DNA from 4 places in the Acrocarpospora sp. B8E8 genome. Region 3 is predicted to be linked to each of the others. Evidence: riboswitches for the same ligand, from Rfam matches in the RefSeq annotation. Region 3 holds a riboswitch; each other region holds the start of a gene.
What was found. A riboswitch is a leader RNA that binds a small molecule or an ion and turns the genes downstream of it on or off. The one in region 3 is predicted to bind cyclic di-AMP.

Region 1 (7,173 bases), on a different contig from region 3:
ATCGGCGGCGACCGGATCGAGGTCGTCGCCGCCTCGGCCGCCGACCTGCCCGCGGTGGCCGCGCTGCTCGGCCCGTACGCGCACATCGACGCCGACGCGCGGCGGGTGAGCGCGCCCGCGCCGGATCGGGTGGCGGCGCTGACCCGGGCCGTGCGCGGCCTGGAGGAGGCCGCCATCGCGGCCGAGGACATCGGCGTGCGCCGCCCCACCCTGGACGAGGTCTTCCTGCGACTGACGGAGAGAACAGCATGAGATGGGCTATCGCCGACGGCTGGACGATCACCCGCCGCGACCTCGCGCACTGGGCCAACCAGCCCGGCCAGATCCTCGCCGGGCTGCTGTTCCCGGTCATGATCGTGCTCATGTTCGGCTACCTGTTCGGCGGCGGCATGACCGTCCCGGGCGGCGGCGACTACCGCGAGTTCCTGATGCCGGGCATGTTCGCGCTCACCATGGTCTTCGGCCTGGAGACGACCTACGCCGCGGTCAGCGCCGACGCCGCCCGCGGCGTGACCGACCGGTTCCGGTCGCTGCCGATGGCCTCCTCGGCGGTGGTGACCGGCCGGGCCGCCGCCGACCTGCTCAACTCGGCGCTGGCGCTGGCCGTGCTGGTCGGCTGCGGCCTGGCGGTCGGCTGGCGGGCCGAGGCCGGGCCCGGCCGGGCGGCGCTGGCGCTCGGCCTGGTGCTGCTGCTGCGGTTCGCGCTGCTGTGGCTGGGCATCTGGCTCGGCCTGGTGGTCGGCAAGCCGGAGGCACTGGTGGCGGTGCAGATCCTGGTGTGGCCGGTCGGGTTCCTGTCCAGCGCGCTGGTCTCGCCCGCGACCATGCCCGGCTGGCTCGGCGCGATCGCCGAGTGGAACCCGCTGTCGGCGACCGCGGCCGCGGCCAGGGAGCTGTTCGGCAATCCGGGCTGGGGCGGCGACTCGTGGGCGGCCCAGCACGCGATCACCCTCGCCGTCGCCTGGCCGCTGCTGATCGTGGCGGTGTTCTTTCCGCTCTCGATCCGGGCTTTCCGGCGGCTGGGCGGCTGACCCCCCGGTAGCCTGTCGGACCACGGCGCGAGAGGGGAGTCCCGCAGCGTGGCACGAGACCCCGATCGGGTCGCCCTGGTCCGGGGCATGGCCGTCTTCGAACCCGCGGAGCCGCCCCGGGAGGGCCGGATCGCCTTCCACCCGCCGCCCGGCGCGCCGGGACCGGTGGTGCGGATGGCGGTGGCCGAGGCGATGCCGCTGCTCAGCCTGGCCCGCCGCGAGACCGGCGCGCACCCGTCGGCCGCCTTCTGGGGGGCGGCCGTGGTGGTGGCGCTGCAGATGGTGGCCCGCGGCCGGATCCTGCCCGCCGGGGACGGCTCCTGGCGGGCCGGGCCGCTGATCGGCCTGGACGTCGAACGCGTGGCGGAACTCGCCGCCACGCTCGACGGGCCGGACGGTGAAGGCCTGGTCCGGGCGTTCCTGGACGCGGTCGCCGACGGCATGCCCCGCACCGCCGCCGCCATGCACGCCACCCGCGCCCCCGCCCCGGTTTCAGGAGGGCGGGGGTCGGATCCCCGGCCCGCCACGGGGAAGCTGACCGTGCGCGCCGTCGTCGGGGCCGGCGAGCCGCCGCCCGGCGATCTGCGCGCGCTGCTGTCCGGCGGCGGCCTGCTGAGCTTCGACTGGCAGCTGGCCCTGGGCGGCGACCCGCTCACCGAAGCGGAGCTGGACCTGCTGGCCGAATCCGCCCGCCCGCTGGTACGGCTGCGCGACCAGTGGGTGCACCTGGACGCCGCCACCACCCGCAGGGTCCGCAACCGGTCGATGAAACCCCTCACCCCGATCGCCGCGCTGGCGCTGGCCCTGACCGGGACGGCCGACCTCGACGGCGAGCGGGTCGAGATCGCCGCCACCCCGTGGCTGGAGGCGCTGCGGCGGCGCATCGCCGACCCGGAGGCCGCCGCGCCGATCGGGCCGCCGCCCGGGCTCGCCGCGACCCTGCGCGACTACCAGCTGCGCGGCCTGCGCTGGCTGGCCGCCATGACCTCGCTCGGGCTCGGCGGCTGCCTGGCCGACGACATGGGCCTGGGCAAGACCGTCACCCTGATCGCCCTGCACCTGCACCGGGGCGGCGGTCCCGCCCTGGTGGTCTGCCCGGCCTCGCTGCTGGGCAACTGGGAACGCGAGATCCGCAGGTTCGCCCCCGGCGCGGCCGTGCGCCGCTACCACGGGCCCGCCCGCAGTCTGGATGGGGTGGTGGACGGGTTCGTGCTCACCACGTACCCGACGATGCGCCTGGACGCGGAGCGGCTGGCCGCGACCGCCTGGGACCTGGTGGCCGCCGACGAGGCCCAGCACGTAAAGAACCCCCGCTCCGGCGCGGCCCGCGCCCTGCGCGCCATCCCCGCCGGAGCCAGGGTGGCGCTGACCGGCACTCCCGTCGAGAACTCCCTCACCGAACTGTGGGCGATCCTCGACTGGACCACCCCCGGCCTGCTCGGCACCCTCGGCAGCTTCCGCGCCCGCTGGGTCCGCCCCATCGAATCCGAGAAGGACCCCGAGGCGGCGGCGCGGCTGGCCGCGCTGGTGCGGCCCTTCCTGCTGCGCCGCCGCAAGACCGACCCCGGCATCGTGCCCGAGCTGCCGCCCAAGACCGAGACCGACCAGCCGGTGCCGCTCACCCGCGAGCAGGCCGCCCTCTACGCCGCCGCCGTCCGCGAGGGCATGGCGCGGATCGCCGACGCCGACGGCATGGCCAGGCGCGGCCTGGTGGTGAAACTCCTGACCGGCCTCAAGCAGATCTGCAACCACCCCGCCCACTACCTGAAGGAGCCGCACGGCCGCCTGACCGGCCGCTCCGGCAAGCTCCAGCTCCTGGACGAGCTGCTGGACACCATCCTCGCCGAGGACGGCGCCGCCCTGATCTTCACCCAGTACGTCGCGATGGCCCGCCTGCTCGAACGCCACCTGGCGGCCCGCGGCGTGACCGCCCAGCTGCTGCACGGCGGCACCCCGGTCGCGCGCCGCGAGGACCTGGTCCGCCGTTTCCAGGACGGCGAGGTCCCGGTCTTCCTGCTGTCGCTGAAGGCCGCCGGGACCGGCCTGAACCTCACCCGGGCCGACCATGTCGTGCACTTCGACCGCTGGTGGAACCCGGCCGTGGAGGAGCAGGCCACCGACCGCGCCCACCGGATCGGGCAGACCCGCCCCGTCCAGGTGCACCGCCTCATCGCCGAAGGCACCGTCGAGGACCGCATCGCCGACCTGCTGCGCACCAAACGCGCCCTGGCCGACGCCGTGCTCGCCGCCGGGGAGGCCGCGCTGAGCGAGCTGCCCCTGGACGAGCTGGCCCGCCTGGTGGAACTACGCTGAAAATATGCCGCGAGAATTCGAGGTGCGCGAGGAGATCGCCCTGGACGCCACGCCCGAGCAGGTGTGGGCGGCGATCGCCACCGGTCCCGGGGTCGACTCCTGGTTCATGGGCCGCAACGAGATCGAACCCCGCGAAGGCGGCGCGGGCCGGCAGACCGTCCTGGGCGTCACCGGCGAGTCCACGGTCACCGCGTGGGAGCCCGGCGTGCGCTTCGCCACCCGGACGCAGGCGTCGCCGGAGGGCACGTTCATGGCGTTCGAATACCTGCTGGAGGGCCGGGACGGCGGCAGCACGCTCCTGCGGCTGGTCCACAGCGGCTTCCTGGACGAGGACTGGGAGTCCGAATACGAGGCGCTGCGCGTCGGCGACGGCATGTACCTGCGCAAGCTCGCCGCCTACCTGCGCTGCTTCCCCGGCCGCACCTCCGTCTACGACCTGTTCCTCGCCGGCTCCTCGGCCACCACCCGCGAGGACGCCTGGGCCCGCTTCGGCGCGGCCTTCGGCCTGGCCGGCTGGCCCGTCACGCCCGGCCGCCCCATGATCCTGTCCGTGCCCGGCCTCCCCGCCGAAACGGGGACCGTGCTGTTCGCCTCGTACGGATTCCTCGGCGCGGTCACCGCGAGCTCCCTCTACACCCTGGTCCACGGCCACCACGGCCTGATGGTCGCCCAGCAGCACTGCTTCACCGGCGAACCCGCGCGCGAGCGCGCCCAGGCGGCGTGGCAGGCCTGGCTCGGGTGAACGCGCCTTCGCTTGGGTGGCACGGCCCCGCGCGGACGGGGGGATTTCCGCGCGGGGCCAGGGGAAGCTGCCCGGCCGGTGGACGGCCGCCATACCGCTAGGGGGATGGGCCAGGTATGGCGCGTGTCCGCGGGCGCAGCGTTACCCGGTGGCCGGGCAGCCGGCTCTGATCGGTGTCAGGCGGGCAGCTGGTCGGCGTAGACGGGGTAGCCGTAGCCGACGACCTCGGCGGTGGGGCGGGTGCGGATCTCCACCTTGCCGTTGCCCGTGTTGCCCTCGACGGTCTTGATGGTGCCGTCGCCGTTGTCCTTGATGACGAAGCCGACGTGGTCGATGTTGTGGAGGTTCTTGCCGCCGCTCCAGCCGAAGAAGACGACCGCGCCGGGGGCCGGGCGGGTGCCCCAGCGCTTGTTCTGCTTGAACCAGCCGGCGTGGGAGACGGTGTAGGCGTCCCAGCCCATGGTGGGGCGGATGCCGAGCTGGTCGCCGACCCAGGAGACGAACATGTCGCACCAGGCCGCGTTGCGGTAGGCGTACACCGACCCGCCGTCGCGGGCGACGGTCTGCTGGGCGCGGGGGGAGTTCATGTACCACTGGTGGAACTTGGTGCCGCCGCCGTAGTAGTTCTCGCTGACGCCGACCTGGCTCTGCGCCAGGCGCAGCACCTGGTCGGAGCTGACCTTGGGCAGCTTCTGGGCGATCTTGAGCAGTGGGCTGGCGTCCGGGTGGAAGTCTGCCGCGTCCGCCGCGCGGGTGTCGGCGTGGGCCGTGCCCATGGCCGCGGTGCTTCCGGTCAGCGCCAGGCCGGCGAGGAGAGTGGTGGCCAGGGTGACGCGCACGTGAGAATTGGGGGCTCGCATGTGGGGTCTTGCTCCCTTGCTTCCATGCCGCCTACCGGGTTAGCTGACGGATTCGGGCGTGGAAGTCGCCCTACGGCCTGCGGGTACAGGCCGATTCACCCCGGGAGGGCTGGGATTTGGTGCTTTCGTGTCGGGAGAGTGATCCCGGCCCTCGATGGTTCCCCGGCTCCGCGTGAGCGGACTCGACGGTCGGGCCGTCCCAGGAGCGGAACGGCCGTTCGATTGTGTTGTGGGGCATCCTTGACCTGTTTGACGTCCCGGTGCCCCGGATTCCATCGAAGGTAGACGAATCACCCAAAAGGGTCAAATGCCGACAAGTGGGTACATGTGGGGAGTCATGGGATTTTGGGGCTGTTAACGCCCTCGGTACGGGCTCCGGCGACGGCCACCGCGGCGAAGGCGCGGACGACGGGATGTGGGATTTCCCCGGCCAATTCGGGCTGGAACAGGGAGAGCAGGAAGAACGGATGATCATCCATTTGGGCCACCCGGTCCGCACCCTGGGCGTGGCACCCGGTAAAGCGCAGACCGCGCTCTTCCAAGGTGGCTTGATGGGCCGGACTGGTCTCGCAGGCGCAGTTGCACCGGACCAGCGCGGGCCCCTCCGCCCATGATCGAGGGGATCGATCGCCGACCGGGGCGATCCGCGTGGTCCGAGAAGTCACGTGGGAAGTCTGTCCCGCCAGGCGGGTGGCGGGACAGGGGATTCACCGTCGAGACTAGCTCCGGTTACTTGGCTCGGATCTCGTCGAGGATCGTCTGCAACAGCTTGTTGGCCGCGATCTGATTACCCTCGACCCGATCGAGCCTCTCATCCATGGAGTCCAGGCGACCGTCCATGGAGTCCAGGCGACCGTCCATGGAGTCGAGCCGACCGTCGATCCGTCCGAAGTGCTCAGTGTGCTCCTTCTGCGTGACCTCGATCCGTCCGAGGCGATCGCTGTGTTGATTGAGCTTGTTGTTGACCTCGATGAAACTACCGGTATGCGTCCACTGGTTGTCGGTGACTCTCTTGAACTGAACGCCCACGTCATACTTGAACATCGACATCTGGTCGTAGACCTCGTCGAGCGTGTGGTGGGCGGCCACCGCAGACTTCTGGGCGTGCTCGGCGATACCACGGGTCTCAACCGCGGCAGGCTCCTTCTCGCGCATCTTCCGTACCTCCTCTTCGAGAACGGTCACACGGTCTTCAAGGGTGGGCACTTCGACCTCCTGCTTGGGGGGTTCCGACGGCCCCAAACCTATCGGCCGCTGCGCTCCGCAAGCGACCAAACACAAACGGTCATCGCCATCCTTCTGGGTCCACACCCCCAGGAATCGGGGCAGACTGATCGTAGGGTTCGCGGCTGAAGATGAACGTGTTGAGGGAAATATGCACACCCCCGGGATGATGTTCTACCCGCAGCGTCTCACCCGCGTAATACCCGTCCAGCCCGAGCCAGGTCCCGTCCGCCTGGGCGGCGAACCGGGACGCCCGCCCGACCGCCCCGAGCGGGGTCAGGGACAGGCCGCGCCGGGGGAGCAGGCGCAGCGCGTACGCGGTCGGCCCCCAGTACCAGGGCCCGGTCAGGGCGAGCAGGTCCGCGTCGGCGGCGGCCGGTTGCCATTCGGCGGGCAGCGGCGGCTCGTGCTCGGCCAGGATGTCCAGCAGGTCGAACAGCAGCCGCCCGCGCACGCCGGAAGTGGTGTTGGCCATGAACAGCACGCCCACCCCGTCGGCCGGGTCGGTCCACACCGTGGCCAGGAAGCCGGGCATCGACCCGGTGTGCCCGGCCAGCATCCGGCCCCCGTGGCGGGCCAGCTGCAGGCCCAGGCCGTACCCGCGTTCCCAGGAAGGGCCGTCCTCCACGGCGGCCGGCTCGCGCATCTCGACCAGGGTGCTCGCCCGCAGCACGCTCCCGCCGTCTCCGGCCAGGAAGGCCGCCCACCGGGCCAGGTCGGCGGCCCCGCTCCACAGCTGCCCGGCGGGGGCCATCCCGCCGGCGTCGTGCTCGGGTTCGGGCAGCAGCACGTCGGCCCACGGGTGCACGGCGAACCCCTGCGCGTGCGGCGGTTCGGCGCGCTCGGTCACCGCCCCCATCCCGAGCGGCTCCAGGATCTCCTCACGGACGGCTTGCGCCCACCCCATGCCGCGTTTGCGGGCCACCAGCTCGCCCAGCAGCCCGTACCCGACATTGGAGTAGTGGAAGCGCCGCCCGGGACGGTGGCGGGCGATCTCGGGCCC
Region 2 (7,173 bases), on a different contig from region 3:
TCCCTGCTAGCGGGCGCGCCGATCGAGGCTGCCTCGCTGGCCCCCGCGGCCCGGGCGGGGCTGGTCGTGGCCGACGCCGTACGGGTCAGGTTCCGGCACCCGCTGATCAGGTCGGCGATCGTCCAGGCGGCCGGGGCGGACCTGGTACGCGACGCGCACGCCGCGCTCGCCGCCGCTCTGCCCGAGGACGACGACCGCAGGATCTGGCACCGGGCGGCCACCGCGACGTCCTATGACGACGACGTCGCGGCCGGGCTCGCCGCCGCCGCGCTGCGCGCCGAGGGCAGGGGCGCGTCGGGGCGTGCGCTGGAGGCGCTGGAACGGGCCGCCTACCTCAGCGCGGACCCGGCCCGCCGGGGCGCGCGGCTGGTCGACGCCGCCGTCATGGCCCTCGAACTCAGCGACCGCGCCGCCCTGGAACGCCTCGTCGGCCGCGCGGAGGACGCCGGCCTCGCCCCGATCGACCGGTCCAGGCTCGCCTACTTCCGCAACATCGCCCTGCATTTCGTGTGGACCGGCGTGGACCGGCTGTCCGACCTCGGCGGGTTCCTCGACGAGATGCGCGCCCGTGACGGCTCGGCGGTCGCGCTGCGCTGGCTGGCCTGGGTCAGCATGCGCTGGTTCTTCACCAACCCCGCGTGGGAGAGCCGCGCGCCGGTGCTCGCCGCGATCGAACGGCTGGACGTGCCTGCGGACGACCCGCAGATCGTCGTGTCGCTCGCGGTGATCGCCCCGGTGGAGCGCGGCAGGCAGGTGCTGGCCCGGCTCGACGCGCTGAGCACGGCGAGCTGGGTCAGCCCGCGCAACCTGCTCCTGCTGGGCATGGCGGCGAACGCGGTCGGGGCGTTCCCGCTGGGCGCGCGGCTGTACGGGGAGGCGATCGCGGCGATGCGGGCGCGGGGGCCGTTCGGGTCCCTCGCGCAGTCGCTCGTCGGGCAGGCGACGTCGGCGGCGCGGCTCGCCGACACCCGGCTCGGGGTCGTCGCCGCCGCCGAGGCCAGGGCGCTGGCCGTGGAGACCAGGCAGCCGCAGTGGGTGCTCACTGCGGACGCCGTAGCCGCCGAGATCCACGCGCTGCGCGGCGCGACGGACGTCGCGCGTGACCTCGCCGCGCAGGCCGGGCAGGCGTTCCTGTCGGCGGGGGCGTACCCGATGCTGGCCCTGGTGCAGCTCGCGCGCGGAGCCGCCGAACTGGCCGACGGGACCTTCGGCGCGGCCTGGGACGCGCTGCGCCCGATCTTCGATCCCGGCGAGGTCAGCTACAGCCAGTACATGCGGCTGTGGGCGCTGCCGCACCTGGCGGAGGCGGCGCTGCTCAGCGGGCGGCTGGAGGAGCTGCGCGCGGTCGCCGGCGAGCTGGCCCCGCTGATCGAGGAGGGCGGGTCGCCGGTCGGGCACGTCGCGCTCGCCTACATCAGGGCCGTCACCGCGGCTGACGAGACCGCCGAGGAACTGTTCACCCAGGCGCTGCGCGAGGACCTGGTCGGCTGGCCATTCGAACGGGCGCGGCTGCGGTACGCGTGGGGCGCGTGGCTGCGCCGCCAGCGCCGTGCCGCCGAGGCCCGGGCGCCGCTGCGCGCGGCGGCCGAGGCGTTCGACGCGCTCGGCGCGGTGCCCTGGTCGGAGCGCGCGCTGCGCGAGCTGCGCGCGAGCGGCGAGCGGATCCGCCGCAAGCACGACGCCCGCGACCGGCTCACCGCTCAGGAGCTGCAGATCGCGCAGCTCGTCGCGGACGGCCTGACCAACCGCGACATCGGCCAGCGACTTTTCGTCTCGCCTCGCACGGTCAGCACGCACCTGGCGCGCATCTTTCCCAAGCTCGGCATCACCACGCGCGGCGAGCTGAGCCGTCTCATGGCCGCGCGGGAGGGCGATTACATCATTTGACGTACGCGAGGGGAGCCGGCCGATTCCTACCGTGGGACGCGATCCACCCCTTCTCTCCTCGCGGAGGAACGCCATGATCCGCAACATCGTGCTCGTCCACGGCGGCTTCGTCGACGGCTCCGGCTGGCAGGCCGTCTACGACCTGCTCGTCGCCGACGGTTTCCGCGTGTCGGTCGTGCAGAACCCGACCCTGTCCCTGGCCGGGGACGTCGCCACCACGCACCAGGCCATCGACGCCCTGGACGGCTCGTGCGTCCTGGTCGGCCACTCTTATGGCGGCGTCGTCATCAGCGAGGCCGGTACGCACCCGAACGTCGCGGCGCTCGTGTACATCGCCGCGTTCGCCCCGGACAAGGGCGAGTCGGTCAACACGCTCATCGCCGACCCGCCGCCCGGCGCGCCCGTCCCGCCGATCCTGCCCCCGGTGAACGGATTCCTCTTCCTCGACCGGGACAAGTTCGCCGCGTCGTTCGCCGGGGACCTGCCCGTCGACCAGGCGGCGTTCATGGCCGATTCGCAGGTCCCGTGGGGCGTGGACGCCCTCGGCGGCACGGTCACCGAACCCGCGTGGCGCGCCAAGCCGTCCTGGTACCTGGTGGCGACCGACGACCGGATGATCCCGCCGCCCGCCCAGCACGCCATGGCACAGCGCGCCGGGGCGACCATCGCGGAGACGCCGGGCAGCCACTCGGTCTACCTGTCGCAGCCCGCCGCGGTCGCCGACCTCATCCGCCAGGCCGCCTCCTGACGACCGCTCGCTGACGCCGACCCGCCTGGCTGACCAGGCGGTAGCCGGTGTCCGGCGCGACCAACGCGCCCTCATGTCTCGCATCTCTCCCTTCTAATGGAGACCGACGCGTAGAACGAGACCCGTCCGGAAGTGGAGACTACAGATAGGCTCCGAATCATCACCCTAAGTTGCAGGTAGCTTTCTCACCGGTACTTCGCCCGGCGAAAAGTAGGCGAAGTACCGGTGAGAAAGCGAAAGGTGGGGTGAGAACCTACAACGGTCAGAGACCGGGCCTTACCGCACCGACGAAGGTGCGCTTGCGGTAGGAGTTCAGCTTGTCGATGCGAACGCGGGCTCCGCTGTGCGGGGAGTGGACCATCCTGCCCTTGCCGACATAGATGCCCACATGACCGCCGCCGCTGGTGAAGATCAGGTCTCCGGGCTTGAGATTCTTCCAGGAGATCTTCTTCTTCACCGCGCGACGCTGGGAGTAGGTGGTTCGCGGGAGCTTCACGCCTGCCTTGCGCCAGGCGAACACGGCCAGACCGGAACAGTCGAACGCGCCGGGACCAGTGGCTCCCCACCGGTACGGATCGCCGATCTGCTCCTTGGCCACCGCGACGGCCCGCTGAGCCTTGGACCGCTGGCGTGCGGCCTTGCTCATCGTGGCGCGTTGCTTCACCGAACTCTTCGCCCGGCCGGCGGCCGGAAGATCGGAGATGGGAACGTTCCCAGTGGTGGCCTGGTCGGCCGTTTCGGTCAACGTGTGGGTGACTGTCGTCGTGTCAGCCGCCACGGGCTGCGCCGCGAACACTCCGACCGAGGCCGTGAGAGCGACGCCGCCCAGGGAGAGACGGGCAAGACGGGACAGACATGCGGGGGTGGTTGACAGGATCGCTCCTATGATCTTCCACGTACGCCTACCGGGTTAGCTGACGGATTCGGGCGGGGAAGTCGCCCTACGGTGGAATTCACACCGATTCACCCCTTGACTCCTGCGTACAGAGCCTTTTGGGTCCCCGGCTCCATGCCTCCTGACTGCATGGACTCGGCCGGTCGCATTTGTGACATGCGACACACGGATCTTTATGGAGACATCAGCGCATTCGGCTGACATGGTGGCGACGCCATGGCTTGTACGTCGCGGCCCAGAAACTACCGAGCTTCACCACGTTTAGGCAAAGCATTCTCCAAAGATAAAGATCAGATAACTAGATTTTATTCGTGAAGGCCCTGCATACACCGGCATTTCAATGCCCATTGTGACTCTGGTCACACTTCACGAAACAGAAGCTGAACACGGCACCAGAAGCCCCATCAGCCCCACAGGTTCATAAGATCGTTCCAACCGGCCAACGCCCGGACGAATCAGGCAACTTGCCTACGGGTGGACGGCCTCGGACGTGCCACAAGACAGATGACCTTCGAACGTGCCGACAGACGGACAGCCGTACCTACGGGCGGACGGCCTTGTCCGGGTTGTACTCACCGACGGGCGTGACCTTGACCACGTCACCCGTCTGCGGCGAGTGGACGACCTTCCCGTCACCCGCATAAATTCCCACGTGCCCGAACCCGCTGTGCCACACCAGATCGCCCGGCTCCAGCGCGTTCACCGACACCCTGCGGTTCGCCCCCCAGGCCCACATCTCGTAGCTCGTCCGCGGCAGGCTGACCCCACCCTTCCGCCAGGCCGCCTGAACGAGCCCTGAGCAGTCCCACGAGCCCGGACCAGTCCCCCCATACCGGTAGGGCTTCCCAATCTGCGCATACGCGAACTCAAGGGCCGCCAGCGCGTTCCCGGACGCGGGCCCGGTGTAGATCTGCCCCGTGCTGTTGGTATTGCCCGGGTTGTACGCACCGAGCTCCCGGAGCAGCTTCACCTGCTCGGCCACCATACGGTCGGCCTTTTTCTTCTTCTTGACCAGCTCGTCCTTGACCTTCGCGGCGTCCTCGTAGGTCTTCTTCTTCGCCTCACGCTGGGTCCGCAACCCCTTGATCGCGACCTCGAACTCGGTCAGCGACTGGGTGCGCCCGGCGGCGAGCTGATCCATCAGCGTCATCGTGTTGAGCATCGTGTCCGGATCGTCGGCGGTGAACAGCCCGCTCAGCGTCCGGAAGTCGCCGGTCTGGTAGTTGGTCACCGCGACCCCGACGACACCCGCCCGTAACGCCTGGACCTGAAGGTCCTGCTTCTTGAAGGCGGTGTTGACCTTGTCGTACTGCTTCTTCGCCTTCTTCCACTTCTCGTTGGCGCCGTTGTAGTCGTCGACGATCTCGTCCATCTGCTTGTTGAGCTTCTTCAGCTTGGCCTGCGCCTCGGCGAGCGTGGGCTTGGGATCCGCCTGCGCACCGACTACCGGCAGGAGGATGACGGCTGCGGCCAGACCCGCCGCGACCGATGCTCGCCCACGCACAAGAACCCCTTCCAGACGGACAGACCTGGTCGGGAACTCTAGTGAAGCGATCTTGCCCGCTCAACCGATTCGGGCTATTTGCCCAGTTCATCACCCATCGCGATCAACTGATCACGCACGGCCAAGTCTCCGCAGCAGCAGGGTGGCCGGGACCGGCCTGGCGCCCATCCGGCGCACCGACTCGGCCACCTCCCGATCGGAGGACACCACCGCGATGGCCCGGCCGGGGGGCTCGATCCGGACCAGCTGCCGGATCAGGTCGTCGGCGATCTGGCCGGGCGCGCTGAACGCCACCCGCACCCCGCGCGGCGCGGAGACCTGCACGGGACCGTCCAGCTCGGCCCCGTCGAAGACACACGTGATCTCCACTTTGACCTGCACGGCCAGGCCGCCGAGCCCGGTCAGCAGCCGGCTGCGCTGATCGACTAGGGTCAGCGCCCCGTAGCCGGTCTTGGTCACGTTGTAGCCGTCCACGACCAGATGCAGGTTGGGTATCGCCAGCAGCTGATCGAGCAGCTGCGGGTCGTCGTCGGCCAGCGCCCGCGCGGGAACCGCCCGCACGCTGGGCGGCCCCGGCGTCACGGCCGTCACGTAGTCGGCCGGCCTGCTGATCGACGTCGGCAGCGACAGCTCCTTGCGCAGCCCCTTGGCGGCGTCCTCCAGCGCGTCCATGAGCACCCGGATCCGCGCGTCCTCGACGCTGCGGCCCTCGCGGGCGGCCCGGCGGCTGGCCTCCAGATGGCGTTCCGCCTCGGCCAGCCGCTCCTTCAGCTTGCGGATCTCCGCCTCGGCGGCGGCCCCCGCGCCCGCGACGCGGTTGCGCGCGTCGGCGGTGGCGGCGTCCAGCTCCTGCGCCCGCAGCTCGGCGGCCTTGGCCCGCTCCCTGGCGTCGTGCAGCTTGCGCCGCAGATCGGCGTTCTCCGACCGCGCGGTCCGCAGCTGCTCCCTGACCCGGTCGATCTCCTCCTTGGCCGCCGTACGCTGGGCCGCGAGCTGCTCGCGCAGCCGGGTCTCGGCCTGCTCCCGCTGGTTGCCCAGCGCCGCCGCCCGGTCGATGTCCTCGCGCGCCTGCTCGACCAGCTCGGCCCACCCGGGCGGCCTGGTCAGGTAGGCGGCCGCCGCCACCAGCACCGGCTCGGCCGCGGGCGGCACGGTCTCCTCGGCCAGCGCGGCCACCAGCTCGGGCCAGGCGGCCGTCAGCGCCTCCGCGACGAGCTCGCGGAACTCCTTGTCGTTCTCCAGCTGCGCGGCGATGGGCGCGCTGCCCAGCCGCGCCCGCTTCCGGGGATCGAACTTCGCGATCCCCCGCAATGGCGGCGGAATCGTCCCGCCCGGCATAGCGCCGAGCACTTGGGCCGCCAACTCGACGACATGCGCCCGAACCTGCTCGGGCAGGGGACGAGACAGGCCCTCTCCGGCTGAACTCATCCCTGGTCGCTCCTCGTTCTGGTCTTTCATTCAAGGGTACGGCTCTGCGGCGCTACCACATCACTTTCCGCGACCTTGCCCTCCTCCCCCGCCTGAAACAGTGGATTCCACCCGCAACCGCCCACTGCGGGACCTCCTTCGCGGAACAGCCCATCCCTGCGATGACCTGCGCGATCATCGAATCCCTGCCAACCGCCACCCCCTTCGTCAACCAGGACGATCTATCACATACCGTGCACTTAGGGCCTCCGCCGTGTGCAGCTGCGGCCACGGCGGGGGCCCGCCAGCAACCCCGGGAATACGGTCGCTGGGGCGGAATGCCGTCATTTAGTGTGGTCGGATGCTCAAGCCCGCGTACCCCATCGAGACCCCGCGACTCATCCTCCGGCCGTACGAAATCGACGACGTCCCCGCGGCGCACGCGTTCCACTCGCTGCCCGAAGTGACCAGATATCTCTACTGGGAGCCCCGGGACCTCGATCAGGTACGGGAGAGGGTCGCGGAGAAGGCGCAGGTGCGGGAGCTCACCGACGCGGGCCAGGCGCTCTGCCTGGCGGTGTTCGAACGGGAGACCGGCGCCCTGGCGGGCGAGGTCGTGCTGTTCTGGCAGAGCCGCGAGCACCGGCAGGGCGAGATCGGATACATCTTCAATCCCGCCTTCCACGGCAAGGGCTACGCCACCGAGGCGAGCCGGGAGATGCTCAGGCTCGG
Region 3 (7,173 bases):
GCAGGTCGACGACGCCGGGCGGGGAATCTGTCATGGCAGCAGACTAGGGGCACGCTCTCCCCGAAAAACATGCGGAACACGCGGAAATCGGTTCACGGTTGTGGTATCGAGTAGACTGCTCTGTGAAAGTGCGACCGCACTGTGTTGATCCGGGGTATAAGTTCCCGGAACCCCCAGAAATCTTGGATGCCGCGGTCGCTGATGACGTCGAAGGCGTCACCTCCGCGAGGACCCGGCACGGGGATGGCTCGAACCAGTTCGACGAGCTCCAAGACGCCGGAGGTCCCGAAGGCCGTCTTCGACCAACGACTGAGGCAGGCGACGATTACGACGACGTTCCGAGACCTGGGAGTGATCCCGGAGATCGCCGATGCCCTGGAGACCGAGGGCATAACTTCACCATTCCCGATTCAGGAAATGGCGCTCCCGCTGGCACTCGCCGGACAGGACGTCATCGGACAGGCGCGCACCGGAACCGGTAAGACCTACGCTTTCGGCGTCGCGATGCTGCAACTCGTCGGGAAGCCGCGGAAGAACCGGAAGAAGCCGCGGGGCCTGGTGCTGGTGCCCACCCGCGAGCTCGCCCTGCAGGTGACCGAGGACCTGGTCCTCGCCGCCGGCAAGCTCGGCTCCCGCATTCTCACCGTGTACGGCGGGCGCGCCTACGAACCCCAGATCGAAGCCCTCAAGAACGGCGTCGACGTGATCGTCGGCACGCCGGGCCGGCTGCTCGACCTGATCAAGCAGAAGCACGTGGACCTGGGCCAGGTCGGCATGCTGGTGCTGGACGAGGCCGACCGCATGCTGGACCTGGGCTTCCTGCCCGATATCGAGCGGATCATCAAGCTGGTCCCGGCCGAGCGGCAGACCATGCTGTTCTCGGCCACCATGCCCGGCGAGATCGTGGCGCTGTCCCGGCGCTACCTGACCCGGCCCATCCGGGTCCGGGCCGAGCACGAGGAAGCCGACCCGGAGCAGCCGCCGCAGACGGCCCAGTTCGTCTACCGCACGCATCGGATGGACAAGATCGAGATCCTGGCCCGGTTGCTGCAGGGCCGGTCCACCGGGCTCACCATGGTCTTCTGCGAGACCAAGCGGGCCTGCGACATGGTCTTCGAGCAGCTGCGCGAGAAGGGGTTCGCGGCGGCTGCCGTACACGGGGATCTCGGGCAGGGGCAGCGTGAGCAGGCCCTGCGCGCGTTCCGGAACGGCAAGATCAGCGTGCTGGTGGCCACCGACGTGGCGGCCCGGGGCATCGACATCGACGACGTGACGCACGTGGTCAACTACGACTGCCCGCAGGACGACAAGACCTACGTGCACCGGATCGGGCGGACCGGGCGGGCCGGGCGGACCGGCGTGGCCGTGACGTTCGTGGAGTGGACCGAGATGACCCGCTGGAAGGTCATCAACAACACGCTCGGGCTGAGCTTCGCCGAACCGGCGGAGACCTACTCCAGCTCGCCGTCGCTCTTCACCGATCTGGACATCCCGGAGGGCACCAAGGGCGTGCTGCCCCGGGCCAACCGGTCCAGGGCGGGGCTGGACGCCGAGCAGATCGAGGATCTCGGCGAGACCGGGCGCACCCGCAGCCGGTCGCGTCCCGGATCCGGGGGATCCGGCGGTTCCGGTGGCGGCGAGGAGCGGGAGCGGCGGGAACGTCCGGTCCGCACCCGGGAGCGCCGCCGCACGCGGAGCGGCCGGACGTTGGACACAGCTGAAGAGCAGACTGCCGGGGAGGTCGAGAGCATGGTCACCGCGATTCCAGAACCGTCGGCTCAGGAACCGCCCGTGGAAGCCGTCGAGGAGCGCAAACCCGCGCGCCGGACGCGGACCCGCAAGGTGGTCGAGGCGCCCGCCGTCGTCGAAACCGTTGCCGAACCCATCGCCGAACCCGCTGTCGAGGCTGTCATCGAATCCGTAGTGGAGTCTGTCGTCGAACCTGAGCACTTCTACGAGCCCGAGCCGGTCGCGCCGCGGCCGGAGCCGGAGCGGATCATTCCGGCCAGCCCGTTCTCGGTGGTGTTCCAGTCTCCCGACCTGGCGACCGAGGACGACACTCCGGCGCCGTCCGCGGCCACCGAGCGGAAGGCGCAGCGCCGGCAGTTCAACCGGCCGCGGCCCCGCCGCAACGGCTGATCGACGGGACGGACGGAAGGTGCTCTCGTCATGGTGATCATTCGCGGCGTGATCCTGCTGGTGCTGATCGGGTTGTGGCTCTACTGCGTGCTCGACGTGATCACGACGGAGCCCGCCCGGATCCGCAACATGCCCAAGCTGCTCTGGCTGCTGGTGGTGATCCTGCTGCCGACCGCCGGGTCGCTGCTCTGGCTCATCGCCGGCCGCCCGCGCCTCCCCCGGGGTTACACCACCTACACGGGCCAGAACGTGCCGCCGCGCGAAGTGCGGCGGCTCAGCCCGGACGACGACGAGGAGTTCCTCCGCAAGCTCAGGGAGCGGGCGGAGGAACAGCGCAGGTCGGCACGCGAAAAGGCGGATCCGGAAAGTCCGGACGCGCCCAAACCGGAGCCGGCCCCGGACGAGTAACCGGCTAAGCTTCTTCGCCGGTGTCGCTGCCAGGCTTGTTAAGTATTGTGGCTTCACGTGAGTACGCCGAGATTCCTTACCTTGCCGCCGGGCGTGACCGCTCAGCGGATTCAGACGCCGGTGGGCGGCTTCGCTGTGCTTGAAGCCAGGCCCGTGACCGGTGTCGCGGAACGGTGGCCGGCCCTGCTGGTCCCCGGCTACACCGGCAGCAAGGAGGACTTCATCGCGATCCTGCAGACCCTGGCCCAGGCCGGGCGGCGGGTTATCGCGATGGACCTGCGGGGACAGTTCGAGACCCCGGGTCCGGAGGATCCTTCGGCCTACACCTGCGCCGCGCTGGGCGCCGACGTGGACGTGCTCGCCTCGGTGGTCGGCGACGGCGAGCCGGTGCACCTGCTGGGGCACTCCTTCGGCGGGCTGGTGACCCGGGAGACCGTGCTCGACGGGACCTCGAAGCTCGCCTCGTACACGCTGATGAGCTCGGGTCCCGGCGGGATCGTCGGGCCGCGCGAGCACGCCGGGCGGACCATGCTGGCCGAACTGCCCACGCACGGCGTGGAGCGGATCTGGACCGACCGGATCGAACCGGAGGCCATCAGGGCCGCAGTGCCCGACGACATCGTCGCGTTCCTGCGGCGGCGGCTGCTGGCCAACTCCGTCACCGGCCTGCTCACCATGGGCCGCGCGGTGCTGGACTCCACCGACCGGGTGGACGAGCTCTGCCAGACAGGCCTGTCCACCCTCGTGCTGTACGGCGAGCACGACGACGGCTGGCCCCCCACCCTGCAGGCCGAGATGGCCGACCGCCTGGACTGTGACTGCGTGGTCGTCCCCGGCGCGGCCCACTCCCCCGCCGTGGAGGCCCCGGAGACGACCGCCGCCGCCCTCACCCGCTTCTGGAACGCGGCGGAAAGCGAGATCCTGCACCGCTGAGGCGCCGTCTTCAGGTGGCGGGGCGGCCCAGGTCGCGCAGTTGGTCGGGGGTCAGCGCGGAGACGTTCTGGTCGATGGGGGAGTCGGAGTACTGGTGGATGGCCCAGGACTTCCAGTCGGCGGGCGGGGTGACCGTTCCCTTGGACTTGCTGTAGTGGGCGACCCACAGCGGGTATTCGGCCAGGCCCTTGCCGTAGGTGTTGGCGAAGTTCCAGCCGCTGTAGAGCATCGGGATGATCCCGGTCTTGGCCTTCACGTGCGCCAGCCACGCCTTGGCCCAGGCGTTGACCTCGGCGACGGACTTGCCGTCGGTGGTTTCCAGGTCCAGGACCAGCAGGTCGCCGGGCTTGCCGGGCTGGGAGTCCACCACGGACAGGAAGTGCTCGGCCTCGGCGATGGGGTCGTTGCCGGGGTGGCCGTAGTGGTAGGCCCCGCGCGCGATTCCCTTCTTGCCCAGCTCGCGCCAGTGCCTGGCGAACGAGGCGTCGCGGAAGCTCGTACCCTCGGTGGCCTTGATGATGCCGAACTGGGCCGGGCTGGCATTCCAGTCGTAGTGGGGCTGGTAGTTGGAGACGTCCAGGCCGTAGGTGAGCGATCCGGCCTCCTGCTGAGCTTCGTGCGTCGAGCTGTGCACGGCGGAGGATGTGAGCGCCGTGCCGGTCACGCCCGCGATGGCGGTGGTCGCGGCCAGGATCGTACCGGCGACGGCGAAGTTGAGGCGTTTGGTGGGGAGATCGCGACGGTCTTGGAGGGAATGGATGATTGTGGCAAACCGGGGCTTGAGCATGGGGGTATTGGCTCCTTGCTTCCATGCCGCCTACCGGGTTAGCTGACGGGTTCGGGCTTGGAAGTGCCCTACGGCGCAGCCTGGGCTGGCGTCCGATTCACCCCAAAGAGGATGTGGGTCCCCGGCTCCGCGAGGCGCGGATTCGGCGGCCGAACGCCGTCCTGAAGCATCCCTCAGGACAGCGCACGGTCTGGTCAACGAAGCGGCAACGATGCGACGAAAACACGTCACGACGTATACCGCGATGACACAAAAGGTATATACATCACCATAGATAGTGCAAGTAGGGCAAATCGGACTCGGTGTATCGGCCTCCGAACAGGCGCTGGAATGCCGTGCCCGCAGGAGGCTGGGGCTGGATAAAAGTTTGCCGCTACAACTTCCCGGCTCCACTCACCGCGGCGGGCGAAAGCACGAATCGCATCCGGTCTTTCGCCTGCACGACGCAGGAACTTTGGAGGCCACAACGGGGGCCAACGATGCCGAAGGTGCTGTTTTGCGTGCGCATCACCGCACGGGTACTCATGGCGATGGCGCCCCGGGCGCTGCCGGCTACCTATGTGCTGGACCGGAAGGGCCGGGTGGCGGCCTTCTTCGGAGCGGTCACCGCAAAGCGTGCTTGCCGTCCTGAGGGGCATCGCCGCCGAACCGAACTCAGTCGCGGCTCGCCACCGCCCGGCGGGGCAGATGAGTTGGCCTAGGTAACTTAGGCGATTAGCGTAGGGAAGGGGTGATGGACGACATGATGGGCAGCATGGGAGCCTGGATGATCCTTTGGGCCATCCTGGGCTTGGTGGTGCTGGGATTGACGGTCGCCGGAACGGTGTGGCTGGTGCGCTCGCTCATCACCGGTGACCAGGGCCGCCCGCAGGTGCCGCCCGAGGATCCGGTGCGGCGGGAGCTGCGCCGCAGGTACGCGGCCGGAGAGATCGACCGTGAGGAGTTCCTGCAGCGCAAGGTAGACCTGGATTGAGAAAGGACGGCGCGGAGCGCAGATTCGGCGACTTGGAGGCGGCCATCATGGATGTCATGTGGGCGGCCGACGGTCCGCTGCCGGTGCGCGAGGTGGTGGCCCGGTTACGGGAGGGTCGGCAGCGGCCGTTCCGTTCGGTGTTCTAAAGGGCCGGTTCCGGGGTGGCCAAGCCGTCCCACGGGGACTTGTCGGGGGCTGCGGTCCGGCCTTCCGGGCAGTGGCGGCGGAAATCGCACCAGGAGCAGATCGGGCCGGGCGACGGCGGGAAGAGCGCGTCGATCTCGGGGGGCACCAACGCGACTCCAGGGCTGTTGGATTCAGCGGGCGCGGATCCGGGGGCCGCGAATTTGGCGGCGGCGAATCCTCGGCCTGAACGTTTGCCGGTGCTCGGGAGGCGGGCGCGGTAGGTCTCGTCGGCGGTGGAGGCCTCTTCGGCGATTTGTTCGGCGCGGCCAAGGTGGCGGGTGAGGGTTTCGTCGGTGTGTTCCCAGTCGGCGATCTGGCCGGTGGGGAGATGGTGGAGTTCGACCCGGTGGCAGGAGCGGCGGAGCACCCGGGAGGCGGCCACCGCGTAGATGGCCAGGGCCAGGGAGGAGCGGGCGTCGTCGGGGCCGGGAGGGCGGCGGCCGGTCTTGTAGTCGACTACGACCAGTTCGTCGCCGCGGCCGTCGAGGCGGTCGATCCGGCCGGAGACGGCGATGATCGCAGTGCGGGTGGCGACGGTGCGCTCGACCCCGACCGGCTCGTCCGCCGCATCTAACGTCGCGACATATCCGGACACCATCTCGCGGGCCCTGTCCCGCCACGCCAGCGACTGCTCTTGGTCCCTGAAGCCCTCGGCGATCCAGCCGTTGCTGACCAGGATCGCCGCCGTCATGGGAGTGCGCCGCTCGTACGGCTCCCGCCACCACGCGGCCAGCGCGTTGTGCACGGCGGCCCCGACGCTGTTGTGCGCCCATGGCGGACCCTTGGGCGGCGCGGGCCGATCCAGGTAGGCGAACCGGTAGCGCCTGCGGCAGTCGAGCCAGGAGTTGAGCCGCGACGGCGTGCACGAGTACAGCCGCCGGGGCATGCCCTCAAGACCGAGCTGCTCCACTAATCGTCGTCGTCGTCGAGGTCGAGCTTGATCCCGGACGCGCGCGAGCCGTCGGGCAGCGGCGGCTCCGACTCCTCCAGGGTCCCGGTCAGCGAGCCGGACAACCACCGATCGAACTGGGGCTCCAGATCGCCGATGGTGGTCTCCTCGCCGTGCGCGGGCAGCACCCGGGTCTCGTGCGGCAGCGTGAACAGCCGCTCGCCGATCGAGGTCAGCTGGTCGGCCAGCGACGGATACTCCCCGCCGAGCTTGCCGGGCCCGTCGGCCAGCAGCGTCTCGCCGGTGAACACCACGCCCAGCGACTCCGACAGCAGCGACACGCCGCCGGGGGTGACCCCGGGCGTGGTCAGGACCTCCAGCTCGGTGTCGGCGACGGCGAACAGGCCCTCGTCCTCCATGTCGATGTCCGGCCAGGTGTCCTCCCAGGTCTGCCGCCAGAGGCGCTTGTCCTTGGGATGCAGGGCGATCACCGCCTCGTCCTTGGCCGCCACCTCGATGGCCGCGCCGACATGGTCGGCCAGGCCGTGCGTGCAGATGACGGCGAGGATCTCGCGCTCGCCCACCTGCTCCAGGATCTTCTCGGCGTCCCGCGCCGGGTCGATGACGATGACCTCCTCGTCGTCGCCCACGATCCAGGTGTTGTTCTCCACCTTGTGCTCGACGTCGTCGATCTCCACGACCCCGGCGGTCACCACTCGTTCGATACGCGCTGTCACGCCTCAGAACCTTACCCGTCCCCAGCCGTGAGCGGGATCCGTGCGTTACTAACGGGAAACCTGCTCATCAGCCTGCCACCCCACTGTCTTGCCTGGTCAGAACCGTAGTGGCAGTCCATTT
Region 4 (7,173 bases), on a different contig from region 3:
ACCTGCCCCCGGACGAGTTACTGTTCCGGCTGAGCCGGATGAGCCAGGACCTGGACCCGACCCAGATCGCGACCTGCGTGTACGCGGTGTACGACCCGGTCACCCGCTCCTGCGCGATCGCCCGGGCCGGGCACATGCCGCCGGTGCTGATCCACGACGACGGCGCCACCGAGATCATCGATCTGCCCGCCTGCCTGCCGCTCGGCATCGGCAACGAGCCGATGGAGATGCGGGAGATGATCCTCCCGGCCGGGAGCGTGCTGGCCCTCTACACCGACGGCCTGGTGGAGAGCCGGGCCAGGGACATCGACGAGGGCATCACCGCGCTGCGCCGGCTGTTATCGATCCAGCGTGGCGACCTCGAGGAGATGTGCGACGTCACGATCAGCAGCCAGCGGCCCGGGGACGAGCGGGACGACATCGCGCTGCTGCTGGCCCGGGTGCACGAGCTGGCCCCGGATGAGACGGCGTTCTGCGCGCTGCCCGCCGATCCCCGCTTCGTCGGGCATTCCCGCAGGTTCGTCCGGGCCACGCTGAACGCGTGGGGGCTTGGCGGTGTGGTGGACACCACCGAGCTGATCGTGAGCGAGCTGGTCACCAACGCGCTCAAGCACGGCTGGCCGCCGATCGAGCTGCGGCTGCTGCGCGGCCGCGGGCGGACCCTGGTCTGCGAGGTCTCCGACGGTTCCCCGACCCCGCCCGCGGTGCGCGCCCCGACCTCGGAGGACGACACCGGGCGGGGTCTCCAGCTGATCAAGCGGCTGACCTACCGCTGGGGGACTCGCCCGACCCCGGTCGGCAAGATCGTCTGGGTGGAGCTGCGCCTGCCGTAGATCCGGGGTTTCAGGCTACGGAGCCCCGGGGTGGGACGACCAGCGCGTAGATGACGAACAGGCTCAGCGCGATGGAGATGATCGACCAGAGCGGGAACGCCGCGGCGAACGCGAACTGGCCGAGCATGGCGAGCCCGGCCATGATGATTCCCAGGGTGCGTGCCCACATCTTCCCGGCGAGGATCCCGAATCCGGCGGCGAGCTGGAGGATGCCGATGATCAGCCAGATCACGCCCCAGGCGGTGAAGTTCCAGAGCAGGATGTGGCTGTAGTAGCTGCTGCGGAAGAGCGAGACGAGCCCGCCGATGATGTTGAAGAGTCCTACCGTGATGCCGATGATCCCGGCGAAGCCGAGCCAGTTGGAGTGCGTCGACGGCATCCGTCCGGGCGATGCGGTGGTCACGAGTTACCTCCCAGTCGAATCGAGGGACTCTTCACCATAGGCACATAAATGGGCTTATCTCATTATTCCTGACAGAAAAATGGCGGGGTATTTATTTCCTTTACTGCGAAATGACTGTTCATCGAGCGGCATTGGATATTTCGCGGTGTACGAATCGTTCGGGGGAAATGGGGAGTTCAGGGCGTTGCTGCCCATGTAACGACAGCCTTGGTGGATCGTTCCAGCCTTATGGGCGCTGGAACGTCGCGCTCTCGTGATCATGTTGCCCTTGGCCGACGCGATCGCCGGTCCGCTGGTCTTCCCTGGGGGCCGGACCCGGCTGCCAAGCCGGGCGCGGTTCCGCAGTTTCCGCTGGGTGGCTTGATTCTCGGCCTGCGGGCGCGATCGGCGGGTCGCGCTGGCTGGTCAAGGCTTCAGCCGAATGCGGCGATATCCTCCGATCCGGCCAAGTCGCGGGCGATCGGGGCGGCCCTCGAGCCAGAGCAGGGCGATCAGCGTGCAAGGGGCAGCCCTGATCACGCCCAGCTCAGCTCGGTGGGGCTGGCTGACATCCCCGCTGATCTCAGGCTTGCAGCCCATGGTGGTCCAGGAGGGAAATGACGGGAACGCTTCGACGAGTTAACGTCAGAAGGGTGAGCATCGATATCAGAGACGCCTACCGGCGGGCCCTCGATGCCTTCGGTCAGCGCGTCCACCTTATTAGGGCCGACCAGTGGGAGGTCATCACGCCGTGCGTGGACTGGAATGTCCGCGCGCTGGTCAACCATCTCGTGAACGAGAGCCTGTGGGCGCCTGAGCTGCTCGCGGGCCGTACCGTCGGGGAGGTCGGCGACGTCTTCGACGGCGACCTGCTGGGCGATGATCCGATCAAGGCGTTCGACACGGCCGCGCACGAGGCCGTGCAGGCGTCCGCCTCGGCGGGCGCGCTGACCCGGGTCGTGCACCTGTCGTTCGGGGACGTGCCGGGCGAGGAGTACATCACCGAGTTGTTCGCGGACGCGCTCATCCACACCTGGGACCTGTCCCAGGCGATCGGCGTCGTCGACCGGCTCGATCCGGAACTGGTCGACGCCTGCGCGACGTGGTTCGCGGGTGCGGAGGAGGCCTACCGGCAGTCAGGCGTTATAGGAGAACACGCCGAGGTACCCGCCGAGGCCGACCCCCAGACCCGTTTACTGGCCGCATGGGGCCGCCGCGCTTAGGAGCGCCTAACAGTTCGAGCAAGTCGTCAACTTGCTCGCCGTTATCCGGCGCCGTTCATCGTTCTCGCCGCACCGCCAAGAGCAGCTGCGGCATTTGTTAGGTGTGTTCGGACACGTGAAGCGCATAGGGCCGCCGCGTGAAGCCGCATGTATCCCCGCTCGACCGCCAACGTCCAGCGGGGACGCTTTAGGGTGCCGCGTTCAGCTGCGTTCGCGCGCTCGTTCCCCGCTCAACCATCAGCGTCCGGCGAGGATCTTGCGGTCCCGCGCTCAGCCGCATTCGCGCATCGTCCCCGCTCGACCGCCAACGTCCAGCGGGGGCGCTTGGGGTGCCGCGTTCAGCCGCGTTCGCGTGCTTGTGGCCGTTTGGGCGTCAGCGTCCGGTGGGGCGCTTGCCGTGGTTGGCCTTCTTCTTCTTGCGTGCCTTCGACTTGCGCTGGCGCTTACCCATGGGTGAGTCCTTTCGCTCGTCGTGACATATGAGGACACTCTCCTCCGGAGGACGTACCCCGACAAGACCCGATGTCCGTCATCATGATTCAACATTGGATGTGCCATAATTTGTTGAAATCTGTTGATAGGAGGGGTGATGCTGGCGCAGCAACGGCAGCAGGCGATCCTCGAACGGGTTCGCCGGACCGGTGGCGTGCGAGTCGCCGACCTGGTCCGCGACCTCGGGGTCTCCGACATGACGATCCGGCGTGACCTGGAGGTTCTGGCCGAACGTGGCCTGCTGGAGAAGGTGCACGGCGGCGCCACCGTCGCCGGTCCCGGCTCCACCGAAGAGCCCGGCTTCGCCGCCAAGTCGGTACGGCAACAGCAGGAGAAGGAGGCCATCGCCCGGCACGCGGCCCACCTGATCCGCCCCGGCAGCTCGGTCGCCCTCTCCGCCGGGACCACCACCTGGACGTTCGCCCACCACCTGGTCGACGTGCCCGAACTGACCGTGATCACCAACTCCCTCCAGGTCGCCGACGTCTTCCACCGCGCCGGCCGCCCCGACCAGACGATCATCCTGGTCGGCGGGGTACGGACTCCGTCCGACGCCCTCGTCGGCCCGGTCGCCGTGGCCGCCATCCGCTCCCTCAACGTGGACGTGCTGGTCCTGGGCGTACACGGGATGAGCCTGCGGGCCGGATTCACCACCCCGAACCTGCTGGAGGCCGAGACCGACCGCGAACTCGTGGCCGCCGCCCAGCAATTGGTCGTCCTCGCCGACCACACCAAATGGGGCACGATCGGCATCAGCAGCATCGCCCGCCTGGACCAGGCCCACGTCGTGGTTACCGACACCGGCCTCCCCGAACCGGCCAGAGCCGAACTGGCCGACCAGGTCGGCGAACTCATCGTCGCGGGAAGCGCCCAGAACGAGGTCGCCCAGAAGGAGGCGCTGTGAAGAAGACCGCCCTCCATCTCGCCTCAGGACGAAACCTCCTGGGAGAGGGTGCCGTGAAGAAGATCATCGTCCGTCTCGGCGCAGTGCACACCCCCCAAAGGCCGCCGCGAACAAGACCGTCAACCACCTCGCCTCAGGACGAGTCCTCCTGAGAGAGGTGCCATGAAGAAGACCATCGCCCCTCTCGCCACAGCACAAAACCCCCCAAAGAGCGCCGCGAACAAGACCATCAGCCACCTCGCCTCAGGACGAGTCCTTCTAAGAGAGGCGTCGTGAAGAAGACCCTTATCCATCTCGCCGACGGTCGTGAGTTGTTCTACTTCGACCGTTCCGATGCTGCTGATCGGAGCGCTCCAGATGAACGTGATCTCCCCCCGCGTCCGCTCCCGTCGGAGATGCGTTATGACCCGTTGATGGATGAATGGGTGACCATCGCCCGCCACCGGCAGACCCGCACGCACCTCCCCGCCGCCGAGGAATGCCCGCTCTGTCCCGCCCACCCTGGTTCGGAAGTTCCGTCTTGGTATGACGTGGCCGTCTTCGAGAACCGTTTTCCCTCATTCAGCTTCGGCGCTCACGACTACGAGCCGGTCGGCGGCCTCAGTGAGGTCCGGCCGGGACTGGGCCGCTGTGAGGTCGTCTGCTTCACCCCCGACCACCAGGCGTCCTTCGCGTCGCTCTCCCCCGACCAGGTCGAGCTGGTGATGGAGGCCTGGGTGGACCGTACCGCGGAGTTGTCGGCGTTGCCGGGCGTCGAGCAGGTGTTCTGCTTCGAGAACCGGGGTGCGGAGATCGGGATCACGCTGCCGCATCCGCATGGGCAGATCTACGGGTATCCGTACGTGACGCCGCGGACGCGGCAGATGCTGGACAGCGCGGAGCGATATCGAGGCAACCTGTTCGCCGACGTGCTGGCCGCCGAACGCGCCGGGCCCCGGGTGATCGCCGCCAACGCGTACTGGACCGCGTTCGTGCCGGCCGCCGCGCGGTACCCGTTCGAGGTGCACCTCTACCCGCATCGTCAGGTGCCCGATCTGCCCGCGCTGGACCCGGCGGAACGCGCGGCTTTCGGTCCGGTGTACACCGATGTGCTGCGGCGCCTGGACGGGCTGTTCGGCGTCACGATGCCGTACGTGGCGGCTTGGCATCAGGCGCCGGTGTCGGAGCGGCGCGAGCTGGCCTACCTGCACCTGCAGCTGTTCAGCATCCGGCGAGCCCCCGGCAAGCTGAAGTACCTGGCAGGATCGGAGTCCGCGATGGGGGCCTTCGTCAACGACATCCGCCCCGAGGAGGCCGCCGACATGCTCCGAGATCAGGAAAGCCAGCCAGACTGATTACGGATTGATCTCTAATTGGTCGCGACTTTAGGTGGCATGACCATCCCATTGCCATTACTATCCACTGCAACCGGCCGATTCACCCGGGTCTCACGTGAGATCACATGTCTCGTCCGGTACGCCTAATCCCGAGTGCCTCACTCGGGAACCGGGGACCCAAGGTACCTGGGGTGAACGCGCGCGAGCGCCAGGGCTATCTCCTGCCCGAACCCGTCAGCTAACCCGGTCGGCAGATGGAGAGGAGTGGGCGCTGCCCCCCACGTTCCGCCACCATGCCCTCGTGTCGGTCGGCGTACTCGCGGCCGCCCTGGTCTTGGGACCTGTCGCCACCGCGGCCCCCAAGCCCACCGAGGGTGAGCTGAAGAAGCAGCTCACCAGCCTGGAGAAGAAGGTCGACGGGCTGATCGCCAAATACCACGTCGCGCGTGAGGATCTCGCGAAGGCGCGGACCGCGGAGAAAGCGGCCCGCGCGCGACTGGTCAAGGCCGAGGCGGACTACGTGGCGGCCCAGCACGAGGTGGGCAAACTCGCCGGGCTGAACTACCAGGCCACCGTCGATCCTCGCATGCTGATGCCCGGCATGCAGCTCTCCCCGCTGGCCGCGCAACTCCAGGCCGAGAAGGCCGCCAAGATGACGGAGTTCGCGAAGAAGGAGAAAGAGCGCCGCGACGCCGCGGCCGCCGCCAAGAAGCTCATCGTGGACATCAAGCAGCAGAGCGAAGACATCGAACGCCAGCGCAAGGACGCTGAACAGCTCATCGACGAGATCCAGGAGAAACTCAACGATCTCATCCCGATGGGCCCTGGCAAGCTGGCCAACGGCGGCTGGGCACCGGAACTGCCCACCGGCAGCGACAACATCACCCCGCGCACCCGGCTGATGCGCGAGGAGATCAAGGACGCGTTCAAGCTGCACTACACCGTCGGCTGCTTCCGCGTCGACAACATGGGCGAGCACCCGCTCGGCCGGGCCTGCGACTTCATGATGAGCTCCGGCGGCGCGATGCCCACCGCCGCCAACGTCGCCCTCGGCGACAAGATCTCCGACTGGGCCCTGAAGAACCGCACCAAACTAGGCGTCAAGTATGTGATCTGGAGACAGCGCATCAACCACGGCTCCGGCTGGCGCCTGATGGGCAACCGCGGCGGCATCACCGCCAACCACTACGACCACGTACACATCTCAATGTTCTAGCCCCACCACAAGCCAACTGCCCCACCCACCGATCACGCGGGTGTGCGCGTCCAGCCCCCGCGGCCGCACACCCGCGTGATCGTTTTTGTGCGCTCATGGCCGAGCTGCGCTTAGGGCCGATCCTCCGGCACGGCGAGCTGTGCTTATGGCCGCGCCTCCGGGACCACGGCGATGGCGGGGTCGGGCGGAGCCCGAGAACAACCAAAGGGAGGGTGGGTGGGAGAACCCCGGCAAACAACACAAGCTCGTTGGCCAGGTCTTCCCTGAAGTCGTCAGCGTGATTCGGCTCGGTGGCTGGTCATTCGCCGGTGACGCCGTCTATGCGTTGGCGGATGATGTCGGCGTGGCCGTTGTGGCGGGCGTACTCCTCGATCATGTGGACCAGGATCCAGCGTAGCGAGTAGTACTCGCCATGGCGCTGTCGCTTCCCGACCGCACCCAGGTCAGGCCACCTGGCGACGTTCGCCCTGGCCACCTCGATCTCGGCTCGCCATGTCGCGAACGCGTCCCGCGCCGACGCGTCATCCACGTTGTCGAAATCGCCGTCCGGGTCGGCGTCCGTGAAGTGCAGCGGGGGCGCGTCCTTGTCCTCCAGGACTCGCCGGAACCAGCTACGCTCCACATCGGCCATGTGCCGGACCAGGCCCAGCAGGGAAAGCGTGGACGGCTCCGCGGCTCGGTCACGGAGCTGTTCCTCGGTCAAGCCATCACATTTCACGGCCAGGGTTTCGCGGTGGTAGTCCAGCCAGGCGAGCAACATCTCACGCTCGTCGGCGACCAGGGGCGGATCGATTCTCATACGGGCTA

Region 1: another riboswitch for cyclic di-AMP. It lies ahead of ABGB08_RS03455 (CHAP domain-containing protein); the one in region 3 lies ahead of ABGB08_RS32765 (GH25 family lysozyme).
Region 2: another riboswitch for cyclic di-AMP. It lies ahead of ABGB08_RS24765 (C40 family peptidase); the one in region 3 lies ahead of ABGB08_RS32765 (GH25 family lysozyme).
Region 4: another riboswitch for cyclic di-AMP. It lies ahead of ABGB08_RS49940 (hypothetical protein); the one in region 3 lies ahead of ABGB08_RS32765 (GH25 family lysozyme).

What each region holds. Positions count from the first base shown of each region.
Region 1 is NZ_JBDPLV010000002.1:150,938-158,110, forward strand. Features, by position in the region: gene ABGB08_RS03435 (ATP-binding cassette domain-containing protein) at 1-252, shown strand, start outside; gene ABGB08_RS03440 (ABC transporter permease) at 249-1,031, shown strand; gene ABGB08_RS03445 (DEAD/DEAH box helicase) at 1,080-3,344, shown strand; gene ABGB08_RS03450 (SRPBCC domain-containing protein) at 3,349-4,086, shown strand; gene ABGB08_RS03455 (CHAP domain-containing protein) at 4,263-4,925, opposite strand; cyclic di-AMP (ydaO/yuaA leader) riboswitch at 4,961-5,144, opposite strand; gene ABGB08_RS03460 (hypothetical protein) at 5,282-5,425, opposite strand; gene ABGB08_RS03465 (hypothetical protein) at 5,676-6,101, opposite strand; gene ABGB08_RS03470 (serine hydrolase domain-containing protein) at 6,232-7,173, opposite strand, start outside.
Region 2 is NZ_JBDPLV010000026.1:108,067-115,239, forward strand. Features, by position in the region: gene ABGB08_RS24755 (AAA family ATPase) at 1-1,887, shown strand, start outside; gene ABGB08_RS24760 (alpha/beta hydrolase) at 1,961-2,635, shown strand; gene ABGB08_RS24765 (C40 family peptidase) at 2,898-3,413, opposite strand; cyclic di-AMP (ydaO/yuaA leader) riboswitch at 3,520-3,681, opposite strand; gene ABGB08_RS24770 (C40 family peptidase) at 4,072-5,034, opposite strand; gene ABGB08_RS24775 (NYN domain-containing protein) at 5,146-6,462, opposite strand; gene ABGB08_RS24780 (GNAT family N-acetyltransferase) at 6,803-7,173, shown strand, end outside.
Region 3 is NZ_JBDPLV010000041.1:19,975-27,147, forward strand. Features, by position in the region: gene ABGB08_RS32745 (ferritin-like fold-containing protein) at 1-34, opposite strand, end outside; gene ABGB08_RS32750 (DEAD/DEAH box helicase) at 352-2,139, shown strand; gene ABGB08_RS32755 (PLDc N-terminal domain-containing protein) at 2,170-2,547, shown strand; gene ABGB08_RS32760 (alpha/beta fold hydrolase) at 2,605-3,480, shown strand; gene ABGB08_RS32765 (GH25 family lysozyme) at 3,491-4,267, opposite strand; cyclic di-AMP (ydaO/yuaA leader) riboswitch at 4,280-4,425, opposite strand; gene ABGB08_RS32770 (hypothetical protein) at 4,747-4,968, shown strand; gene ABGB08_RS32775 (SHOCT domain-containing protein) at 5,001-5,240, shown strand; gene ABGB08_RS32780 (hypothetical protein) at 5,237-5,386, shown strand; gene ABGB08_RS32785 (PD-(D/E)XK nuclease family protein) at 5,383-6,336, opposite strand; gene ABGB08_RS32790 (MBL fold metallo-hydrolase) at 6,336-7,052, opposite strand.
Region 4 is NZ_JBDPLV010000105.1:511-7,683, reverse strand. Features, by position in the region: gene ABGB08_RS49965 (SpoIIE family protein phosphatase) at 1-833, shown strand, start outside; gene ABGB08_RS49960 (hypothetical protein) at 844-1,236, opposite strand; gene ABGB08_RS49955 (TIGR03086 family metal-binding protein) at 1,869-2,438, shown strand; gene ABGB08_RS49950 (DeoR/GlpR family DNA-binding transcription regulator) at 3,028-3,834, shown strand; gene galT (galactose-1-phosphate uridylyltransferase) at 4,107-5,168, shown strand; cyclic di-AMP (ydaO/yuaA leader) riboswitch at 5,281-5,417, shown strand; gene ABGB08_RS49940 (hypothetical protein) at 5,452-6,366, shown strand; gene ABGB08_RS49935 (DinB family protein) at 6,665-7,165, opposite strand.